Regions from separate parts of the Methylocystis sp. Se48 genome, predicted to be linked through region 4. Evidence: predicted binding sites of a transcription regulator. Region 4 holds the regulator's gene; each other region holds the start of a gene.
The links. The regulator LexA, encoded in region 4, represses DNA repair genes until DNA is damaged. The targets are predictions, from matches to a motif close to TGTTCNNNNTGTGTTCNG.

Region 1 (2,200 bases), 870 kb from region 4:
GGAATCTGGCAGGCTTCCCACAGCCGCGCGACGTCCGCGGGCGTCTTGGCGTTGCGCTGCGCCGTTTCGTCGCGGCTCAGGGCTTCCAGCGTCAGCTGATCCACTGCGGTCGGCGCGCGCGCGAAACGCGGGTGGTCCGGGGTCTTGTCGAGCGAATGGACGAGCGCCTGGACGGAGGAGAAGTCCAGGTCGCCGTTGCGCCACTGTAGAAGCTGGACGGGAGCGAAACGGTGATCCTCCAGCGCCTCGATCAGCTCTTCCTCGAAGGGCGGGCAGCGGCCGGTCGCTCCGAAAAAGCCGTCGCTCATGTGGCGCCCGGCCCGTCCGGCGATCTGGCCGAATTCGGCCGGCGTCAGCCGCCGGCGCCGCCACCCGTCGAATTTGCGGTCGGAGGCGAAGGCCACATGGTCCACGTCCAGATTGAGGCCCATGCCGATGGCGTCGGTGGCGACGATGTAGTCGACGTCGCCGGACTGAAAAAGCTCCACCTGGGCGTTGCGCGTGCGCGGGCTGAGCGCGCCCAGCACCACGGCGGCGCCGCCCCTCTGGCGCTTGATCCACTCGGCGATGGCGTAGACCTCCTCGGCCGAGAAGGCGACGATGGCGGTGCGCGGCGGCAGTCGCGAGATTTTCTTGTCGCCGGCGAAACTGAGCCGCGACAGACGCGGGCGGGAGAAAATCGGCGCGCCGGGGAAAAGTTCGGAAATCAGCGGCGCCATCGTGCCCGCGCCGATCAGCAGCGTCTCCTGCCGGCCGCGCCAGCGCAGGAGGCGGTCCGTAAAAATATGGCCGCGGTCGAGGTCGGCGGCGAGCTGGATTTCGTCGATCGCCAGAAAATCGACGTCGACGTCGCGCGGCATGGCCTCGACGGTCGAAATCCAGTAGGCCGGCGCGCGGGGCTTGATCTTTTCCTCTCCGGTGATGAGCGCGACGGCCTGGGTCCCCACTTTCTCCGCCACGCGGTTGTAGACCTCGCGCGCGAGCAGGCGCAGCGGCAGGCCGATGAGGCCGGTCGGAAAGGAAAGCATCCGCTCGATGGCGTGATGCGTCTTGCCGGTGTTGGTGGGTCCGAGCGCCGCCGCCACGCCGGAGCTTCGGGCGGCGGCGCGGCTTCCGGGCGGGAGCGGCGCCATGCTTGTCGTCGTTTCTTGTCGTTCTTGCCCTCGACGCCCCCGTCGTGACGGCGCGACGCCGTCTCATAACGGAACTTCTCGGGCGATGCGAATTTACCGTCCGAACAGGCTGCGAACGAATCGCGGCCGAATCGGCGACCCGGTACGAATCTCCGTCTGTTCCAGCGACATATGGGGACTGACTCCAGGAAATTCCCCATCTATTGCGGCGACGGCGGGTCGGGGGCGTCCGCCTCCTGCAGCGGCCTCGCTTCCATCGACGCCGTCCTGTCAAGGGGGAAGCGTCAGCCGTGGGCGCCCGCGCCGGTTAACCTTTGGGCGCAAGCGCGAACGCAGCGCGCACGAATCGCTTGCCGTGTGGCGTTGCCGACGCGTTCTCCCAAATATTGCGGTTTTGAGCCGGACGCCGCGCAAGATGTCGAGGCAGGAGCGGGCTGCTTGGGGTCGGACCCATTCGCCATATCCCAGCGGCGCGCGCCATCCTTAACCGGTCGTCCGAAAGCGGGACAGCCGGCGCCCGCCGTCCTTCGCGGCGAGGTCGCGACGGCGGCGGCGTCCCAGGCGGCCGTCATGGTTAATGGCGTGAGCGCAGCGGCGCTCCCGGTTGGGGAGCGCGCCTGTGGGATTAAAGAAATTTTGAGGGCCGCCCGGTAAACCAAGGCGCAGCTTGCGGCGCCGCTCGCCGCCGCCAGACTCTCAGTTGGGGGAACGATGAGGCAGTTGTTCATTCTCGCCGCCATTGGGGCGATGACCGTGGTCCCGACGTCGGCCGGCCGGGCGCAGGCGGTGGTCGCTTCCCCCGACGAGACCGCTGCTTCCGGCCGGGCTCCGGATTACGCCGGCGCCCGGGCGTTTCCGATGCCGACGCCGAAAGGGCCGCTCCCGACGCGGGAGGCTGCGCCGGCGCCCGCCCTCGAGCCGGCCCGGCTCGTCAGCCAGGGAGCGGGCGGCGGCGGCCAGCTCAAGCTCGCGCGCATCGCGCCGGCGCGGCCGGCCCTTGCCGGCGTCAATCTCGCGAGCGCGGCGCCCGTGACGGGAGACGTCGCGCCGCAGCAGTTCGGAACGTC
Region 2 (2,200 bases), 1.4 Mb from region 4:
CCAGGTGCTGCTTTTCTCGCTGCTCTTCGGCTTCGCGCTCCTCTCGCTCGGCGAGCGCGGCCGGCCGATGCGGATCTGGGTGGACGAGGCAGGCCGCGTCATGTTCGCCCTCATCGGCATCGTGATGAAGACCGCGCCCATCGGCGCCTTCGGAGCCATGGCCTATACGGTCGGAAAATACGGGTCCGCGGCGCTTCTCTCGCTCGGCGGGCTCATCGGCGCCTTCTATCTCACCTCTGCGCTGTTCGTGGCCGTCGTGCTGGGGACCGTTGCCGCGGCGACAGGCTTCAACATTTTCCGCTTTCTCGCCTATCTCAAGGACGAATTGCTGATCGTGCTCGGCACATCGTCGTCGGAAAGCGCCCTGCCCGCCCTGATGGGAAAGCTCCAGCGTCTCGGCTGCTCCCGGTCGGTCGTCGGCCTTGTGGTGCCCACGGGCTACAGCTTCAATCTCGACGGCACGAATATCTACATGACGCTCACGACGCTCTTCATCGCCCGGGCGATGGGCGCCGAGCTGGATTTCGGTCATCAGGCGACGATCCTCGTCGTCGCCATGCTGACGTCGAAGGGCGCGAGCGGCGTCTCCGGGGCCGGGTTCGTCACGCTCGCGGCGACGCTCACCGCCGTTGATCCCGCGCTGGCGCCAGGCATGTCCTTCGTTCTCGGCATTGACAAATTCATGAGCGAATGTCGCGCGCTGACCAATTTCATCGGCAATGGCGTCGCAACCGTCGTTGTCTCCGCCTGGGAGGGCGAACTGGATCGCGAGAAACTGACGGCAGGGCTGTCGCGAGGCGCCGAGACGCCCTCCGCCGCCGAAGCGCCTGGCACGGCGGACTGAACGGCTTGCGCGCTCCGCGCGCCGGTGCTAGAACAAAAAACGAACAATGTTTCGGCCGCGCCGCATGATCTGTGGACAAGCGCATCAGGCGCGTCGGGCGCGGGCGCGTCTGGGTTAATGTGCCGCGCGTCGAGCAAGCGGAGAGAGTCATGGCGGGCAGCGTCAACAAGGTCATTCTGGTCGGCAATCTGGGCCGCGATCCGGAAGTCCGGACCTTTCCCTCGGGCGACCGCGTCGTTTCCTTCTCGCTCGCCACCACCGAATCCTGGCGCGACAAGAATACGGGCGAGCGCAAGGACCGCACCGAGTGGCACAGCGTCCAGATCTTCAACGAGGCCTTGGGCAAGATCGCCGAGCAATATTGCCGCAAGGGCTCCAAGATCTATATCGAAGGCCAGCTTCAGACCCGCGAATTTACGGACAAGGACGGCAATCAAAGAAAGATCACCGAGGTCGTGGTGCCGCGTTTCCGGGGCGAGATGACGCTTCTCGACAGCAAGGGCGGCGGCCGTGGCGAGGGGGATTACGAGGGCGGCGGCTATGGCCAAAGCGGCGGCTCCTTCGGCCGCTCCTCGCCGATGGAGCGGGCGCCCGTCGAGCGCCGACCAGCCCAAGCGAGCGGCGGCGGCCGTCTTTCCGAACAACTCGACGACGATATTCCGTTCTGAGGTTTTCCGCGGCGGGCGCCGCCCGCGTTTCTCGCGATCATGTGTTCCGCCGCCAGCCTCGGCTCGCATCGTCTCGGGGCGGGGCTGTCGTCACGCTGGCCGGCGAGGCGCCCTGCGCGCCGGCCATCCCGCGCACGGCTGGATAATGGTCCGGACGCCGGCGCCGCTAGGGAGCGCGCTGTCCGCCCGGCGCCGCTGAGGCCTTGGCTCGCTTTTCGCGCACTGGTTGCATAGAAAGCGCTATCTATCGCTCCCCGCAATCCACATCATTTTTTCGCGCGGCGTCGCCTCCCCCTTGATCCTCCCGCAAATCAACGGCCCAGCCAGCGGTGAATTTAACGTTAAGGCCAGTTGCATCAAAACTATTCTCAATTGTCTCGAAGATTCGAAGATCGAAAAAAGAATTCGTTAAGGAAACGCTAACACTCTCGCGCGTCATCAGGCGGTTGTTCCCGGGGTCCCGAACGGGCCGAAACCGCCGGAATTTCTAGGGAGCGCGCCGCGATCGACCGCGCTCCCCGCTGATGAACGAGAGCGAAAAATGATCGAACGCGTTAACGAAACCCTTCAGCGCCGCAGCGGCGCAAAAGCGCGCAATTGCGTCGATTTCGTTCACGACTCCCACGGCTTCGCGGCGGTGGAGTTCGGCCTTGTCGCGCTTCCCTTCCTGCTGCTGGTCGTCGCGATT
Region 3 (2,200 bases), 1.3 Mb from region 4:
GGCAGGACGAGATCCGCCGCCGTCACCGCGGGGACTTCGATCTGGAGGTCGAATCGATCGAGCAGCGGACCCGACAGCCGCGCCTGATATTGCGCCACGCAGCGCTCGTTGGGCTGACGACGGCAGGCGTAGCCCGGATCGAGCGCGTGTCCGCAACGGCACGGATTCATCGCGGCGACGAGCTGGAACCGGGCGGGGTACACGGCGCGATGATTCGCCCACGACACGGCGACCTCGCCCGTCTCGAGCGGCTGTCGCAGGCTGTCGAGAACCTGCGGCTGAAACTCCGGCAACTCGTCGAGAAAGAGAACGCCGTTGTGAGCGAGCGAAATCTCGCCGGGCTTCGCATGACTGCCGCCGCCCACGAGCGCCGCCATCGAGGCGGAATGGTGCGGCGCGCGAAACGGCCGGCGATCGGTGAGCGCTCCGCCCGCGATCTGGCCGGCGACGGAATGGATCATCGACACTTCCAGCAATTCTCGTGGCGTCAGCGGCGGCAGAATCGACGGCAGGCGCGCGGCCAGCATGGATTTGCCCGCGCCGGGCGGCCCGCTCATCAGCAGATTGTGCCCGCCTGCGGCGGCGATCTCCAACGCCCGCTTGGCGCTCTCCTGCCCCTTGATGTCCGAGAGGTCAGCCAAATCGGCGGCGAGCGCGCGCACCGCAGGCTCCGGCCGCGCCAGCGCCTGCGTTCCCTTGATGTGATTCACGAGTTGGATGAGGGAGCGCGGCGCAAGCACGTCCATGTCGCGCGAGGCCCAAGCGGCCTCCGGCCCGCAGTCGCGTGGACAGATGAGACCCTGCCCCCGCGCATTGGCGGCCACCGCCGCCGGCAGCACCCCGGCGACGGGCGTCAGGCTTCCGTCGAGCGCGAGTTCGCCCAGCACGACGAATCCCTCCAGCGCGTCGGATGGAATCGCGCCGATCGCCGCCATCACGCCGAGGGCGATGGGAAGATCGTAATGGCTTCCCTCCTTCGGCATGTCGGCAGGCGCGAGATTGACCGTGATGCGCTTGGCCGGAAGCGCCAAACCCGAGGCGATCAATGCGGCGCGAACGCGCTCGCGCGATTCGGCGACCGCCTTGTCCCCGAGACCCACGACATTGAAAACCACCGCCCCAGGCGAAATCTGCACTTGCACGTCAACCGGCCGCGCCTCGACGCCCTCGAAAGCGACCGTCGCAACCCTGACCGCCATTTCTAACGCTCCAGAAAATAGGCCTGCCCGCCTGAAACGCGACCAAACTAGACGCCGCCTCTTGATTGCGCAAGAACAATATATGAACATACGCGCGATTGAACGACGCGTGGTTGCCGCTGGAACAAAATTGTTTAGGCTCGCGGGCGTTTCGAAAAGCCCGAGGAGGAGGCCGATGATGAGATCAAGCACAGCCGGCGCTATTTTGATGGTGGCGTCCGCGCTGGCCGGCGCGGCGCCCGCGCAGGCGGCGCGCTGCGGTAATGGCGCGGGCGGTTTCGAGGCCTGGAAGCAGGAATTTGCAGAGGAAGCGCGGGGCCGCGTCGGTGCGACCGGCATCGACGCGCTGATGAACACGCATTACAATTCCGCGACAATTTCGGCCGACCGCGGTCAGAAGAGCTTCCATCTTTCGCTCGACGCCTTCATGGCGAAGCGCGGCGCGTCGGCCATCGTTGCGCGCGGGCGGCAACTCAAGCGGTCCCAGGCCGCCCTCTTCTCCTCCATCGAAAGCCGTTACGGCGTGCCGCCGGGCCCGCTCCTCGCCATCTGGGGCATGGAGACCGGGTTCGGCGCCGTGCATGGAAACCAGCACGCCCTTTCGGCGGTCGCGACGCTCGCCTACGACTGCCGGCGGTCCGAATATTTCACGGACCAGCTCTACGCCGCCCTCCAGCTCATCGATAGCGGCCGGCTGTCGCCGAATGCGCGCGGCTCCATGCACGGCGAGATCGGCCAAACGCAGTTCCTCCCGAAGAACATCCTGCACTATGGCGTCGGCAATCTCGACAATGCTTCCGCGGCGTTGATGTCGACGGCGAACTTTCTTCACGCCCACGGTTGGCGGGCTGGCGGCGGGTATCAGCCGGGCGAACCCAATTTTGACGCCATCCAGGCCTGGAACGCCGCTTCCGTTTATCAGCGCGCGATCGCCATCATCGGCAAGCAGATCGACGGCGGCGACGACTGAGAGCTTGCGCTGGCGCGCCGCCAAAGACGAA
Region 4 (2,200 bases):
CTGCCCTCCGGCGAACTCGCCCTGCTCGGCAAAAAGCCGGGCGCATTCGCCTCGGAGCAATGGCTGCGGGCCGACGCGGACGGCCGCGCCGCGGCGGATGCGCGAAGCGGCGTCGTCTGCGACGATTACGGCTGCGTCGGACGCGCCTTCGACGGCAGGTTCGTTTCGCTCGTTGCCGCGCCGGCGGCTTTTGCCGAAGACTGCGCGCGGGCCGCGATCATCGTGACGCCGCTCGCTGCGCCACAAGGATGCGGCGCCCCAATCGTCATCGACCGGCGCAGGCTCGCGGAAACGGGTTCCGTCTCGCTCCGTTTCCTGAAAGACGGCGGCGTCCGCTGGACCGCCGCGCGCGGCGTCGACGAGGATCGTCCCTGGTCGCCGCGCCCGGCCCCGGCCGCGAGCCGCCCCGCCCTTCCCGACGAGGAAGAAGACGAGGCGGCCGAGCTGTCGGAGCCGCTGGAGTGAAGCGCTCTCGCCTGGCTAAGACCGCTGAAAGGAAAGCCCACGTGGAGCTTCGCGGACGTCCTCGGAGAGAGCTGAGCGCTCTCGCGGGGCGCCGTTGCGCGGGCGATGCGGAGCCGGATTGGCCGCGTCCGGCGCGGCGTCAATATTTCCGCAGCAGGCTGACGAGTTTACCCTGAATGCGCACCTTGTCGGGACCGAAGATGCGGGTCTCGTACGCCGGATTCGCCGCTTCGAGGGCGATGGAGGCCCCGCGCTTGCGCAGCCGCTTCAGCGTCGCTTCCTCGTCCTCGATGAGGGCGACGACGATGTCGCCCGTGTCGGCGTAGTCCTGCTTCTTGATGACGACGGTATCGCCGTCGAGAATGCCGGCCTCGATCATGGAGTCGCCGCGCACCTCGAGCGCGAAATGTTCGCCGGCCGACAGCATGTCGGGCGGCAGCGCAATCGTATGGCTACGGCTCTGAATCGCGGAAATGGGCGTGCCGGCGGCGATTCGGCCCATGACGGGTATGGCGACGAGCGGGCTGCTCTCCTCCTCGCCGCGCTCGTGCAGCGGCCGGACGCGGCCGAGATTGCCCTGAATGACGGCGGGCGCGAATTTGCCGCCGCGCGCGCCCCCTCCGCCCCGCGGCGTCGCGGATTCGGGAAGACGCAGCACTTCGAGCGCGCGCGCGCGGTTGGGAAGGCGGCGAATGAAGCCCCGCTCCTCGAGCGCGAGGATGAGGCGATGAATGCCGGACTTGGACCTCAGGTCCAGAGCGTCCTTCATCTCGTCGAAAGACGGCGGAACGCCGGACTCTTTCAGCCGCTCGTGAATGAATCGCAGCAGATCGCTCTGCTTTTTGGTCAACATGCCACGTTCCTGCCCGCGCCGCACGACTCGCTGCTACAAACAAATCATGAACGATTTATAGACGTTCGCGGTGCGTTCCGCAAGCCCCATCGTCGCGGCGCGGTTAACGGCCGCTTACGCGAAGAGGCCGCGCTCTTGCGGGGCGCGGCCTGGATTCGGCAGGAGCCCGCGCGCGGCTACTTGCTCGCGCGGAGCGCGCGGCGGATCGACGCCGTGGGGCTGTCGTCGGGCGCAAGCGCCGACATTTCGCGGCGATCGTCCGGCGCCAGCGACTGCGCGACCGTCGATGTCTCAGCCTCGCGCGACTGCGCGGCGGCCTTGGCGGCCGCCATCGTCACGATCGGCGACTTGGCGGCAAGCTGCGTGGCCTTGCCAGCGGGGCGGATCGGCTTCTCCTCGAGCGCGATCTCCATTGGCGGCTGCAGCGCCTCGGGGCGGCTGGTTTCGGCGATGCGGGCGAGGAAGCTCGGATGCATGCCGCCGTCCTGATAAACGAGCCGGACGGGCTTCACGCTCGACGCCAATTCGGCGATCTTCTCGTCGTCCTTCGCGGCTTTGGCCGACACGCTCGCGATGAGCTCCGGATCGTGCTTGAGCGGCGGACAGGCCGAAAGCGGATCCATATGGCCCGCGGGCGCAGCGTTGAACACGTAGCGCCGGCCGCAGTACGCCACCGCTGGCTCCTGCTTCGTCACCTCGAAATGGTCGTTGCCTTCCTTCAAGTTTTTCCAGAAGCCGATATTAGGATCCAGACGATGTTTGGCCAGATTTTCCGCCGTCATCTTGAACGGATAGGATTGCATCTGAATCGCGCGTTGGCCGCCATTGAAGGCCGAGCGGGCGATGGCGTAAATCTCGGAAATCTGCGCGTCGGTCATGGAG

Region 1: ACV959_RS01260 (helicase-related protein) is a predicted target of LexA. The motif match lies at 1,234-1,251, and genes of this name have one in related genera.
Region 2: ssb (single-stranded DNA-binding protein) is a predicted target of LexA. The motif match lies at 873-890, and genes of this name have one in related genera.
Region 3: ACV959_RS12100 (YifB family Mg chelatase-like AAA ATPase) is a predicted target of LexA. The motif match lies at 1,271-1,288, and genes of this name have one in related genera.

The regions. Positions count from the first base shown of each region.
Region 1 covers NZ_CM149850.1:253,264-255,463, forward strand. Annotated here, with positions in the region: gene ACV959_RS01260 (helicase-related protein) at 1-1,133, opposite strand, end outside; gene ACV959_RS01265 (trypsin-like serine peptidase) at 1,845-2,200, shown strand, end outside.
Region 2 covers NZ_CM149850.1:2,512,872-2,515,071, forward strand. Annotated here, with positions in the region: gene dctA (C4-dicarboxylate transporter DctA) at 1-844, shown strand, start outside; gene ssb (single-stranded DNA-binding protein) at 994-1,512, shown strand; gene ACV959_RS12390 (TadE/TadG family type IV pilus assembly protein) at 2,054-2,200, shown strand, end outside.
Region 3 covers NZ_CM149850.1:2,454,570-2,456,769, forward strand. Annotated here, with positions in the region: gene ACV959_RS12100 (YifB family Mg chelatase-like AAA ATPase) at 1-1,199, opposite strand, end outside; gene ACV959_RS12105 (lytic murein transglycosylase) at 1,378-2,169, shown strand.
Region 4 covers NZ_CM149850.1:1,124,907-1,127,106, reverse strand. Annotated here, with positions in the region: gene ACV959_RS05500 (ComEC/Rec2 family competence protein) at 1-465, shown strand, start outside; gene lexA (transcriptional repressor LexA) at 605-1,318, opposite strand; gene ACV959_RS05490 (L,D-transpeptidase family protein) at 1,495-2,200, opposite strand, start outside.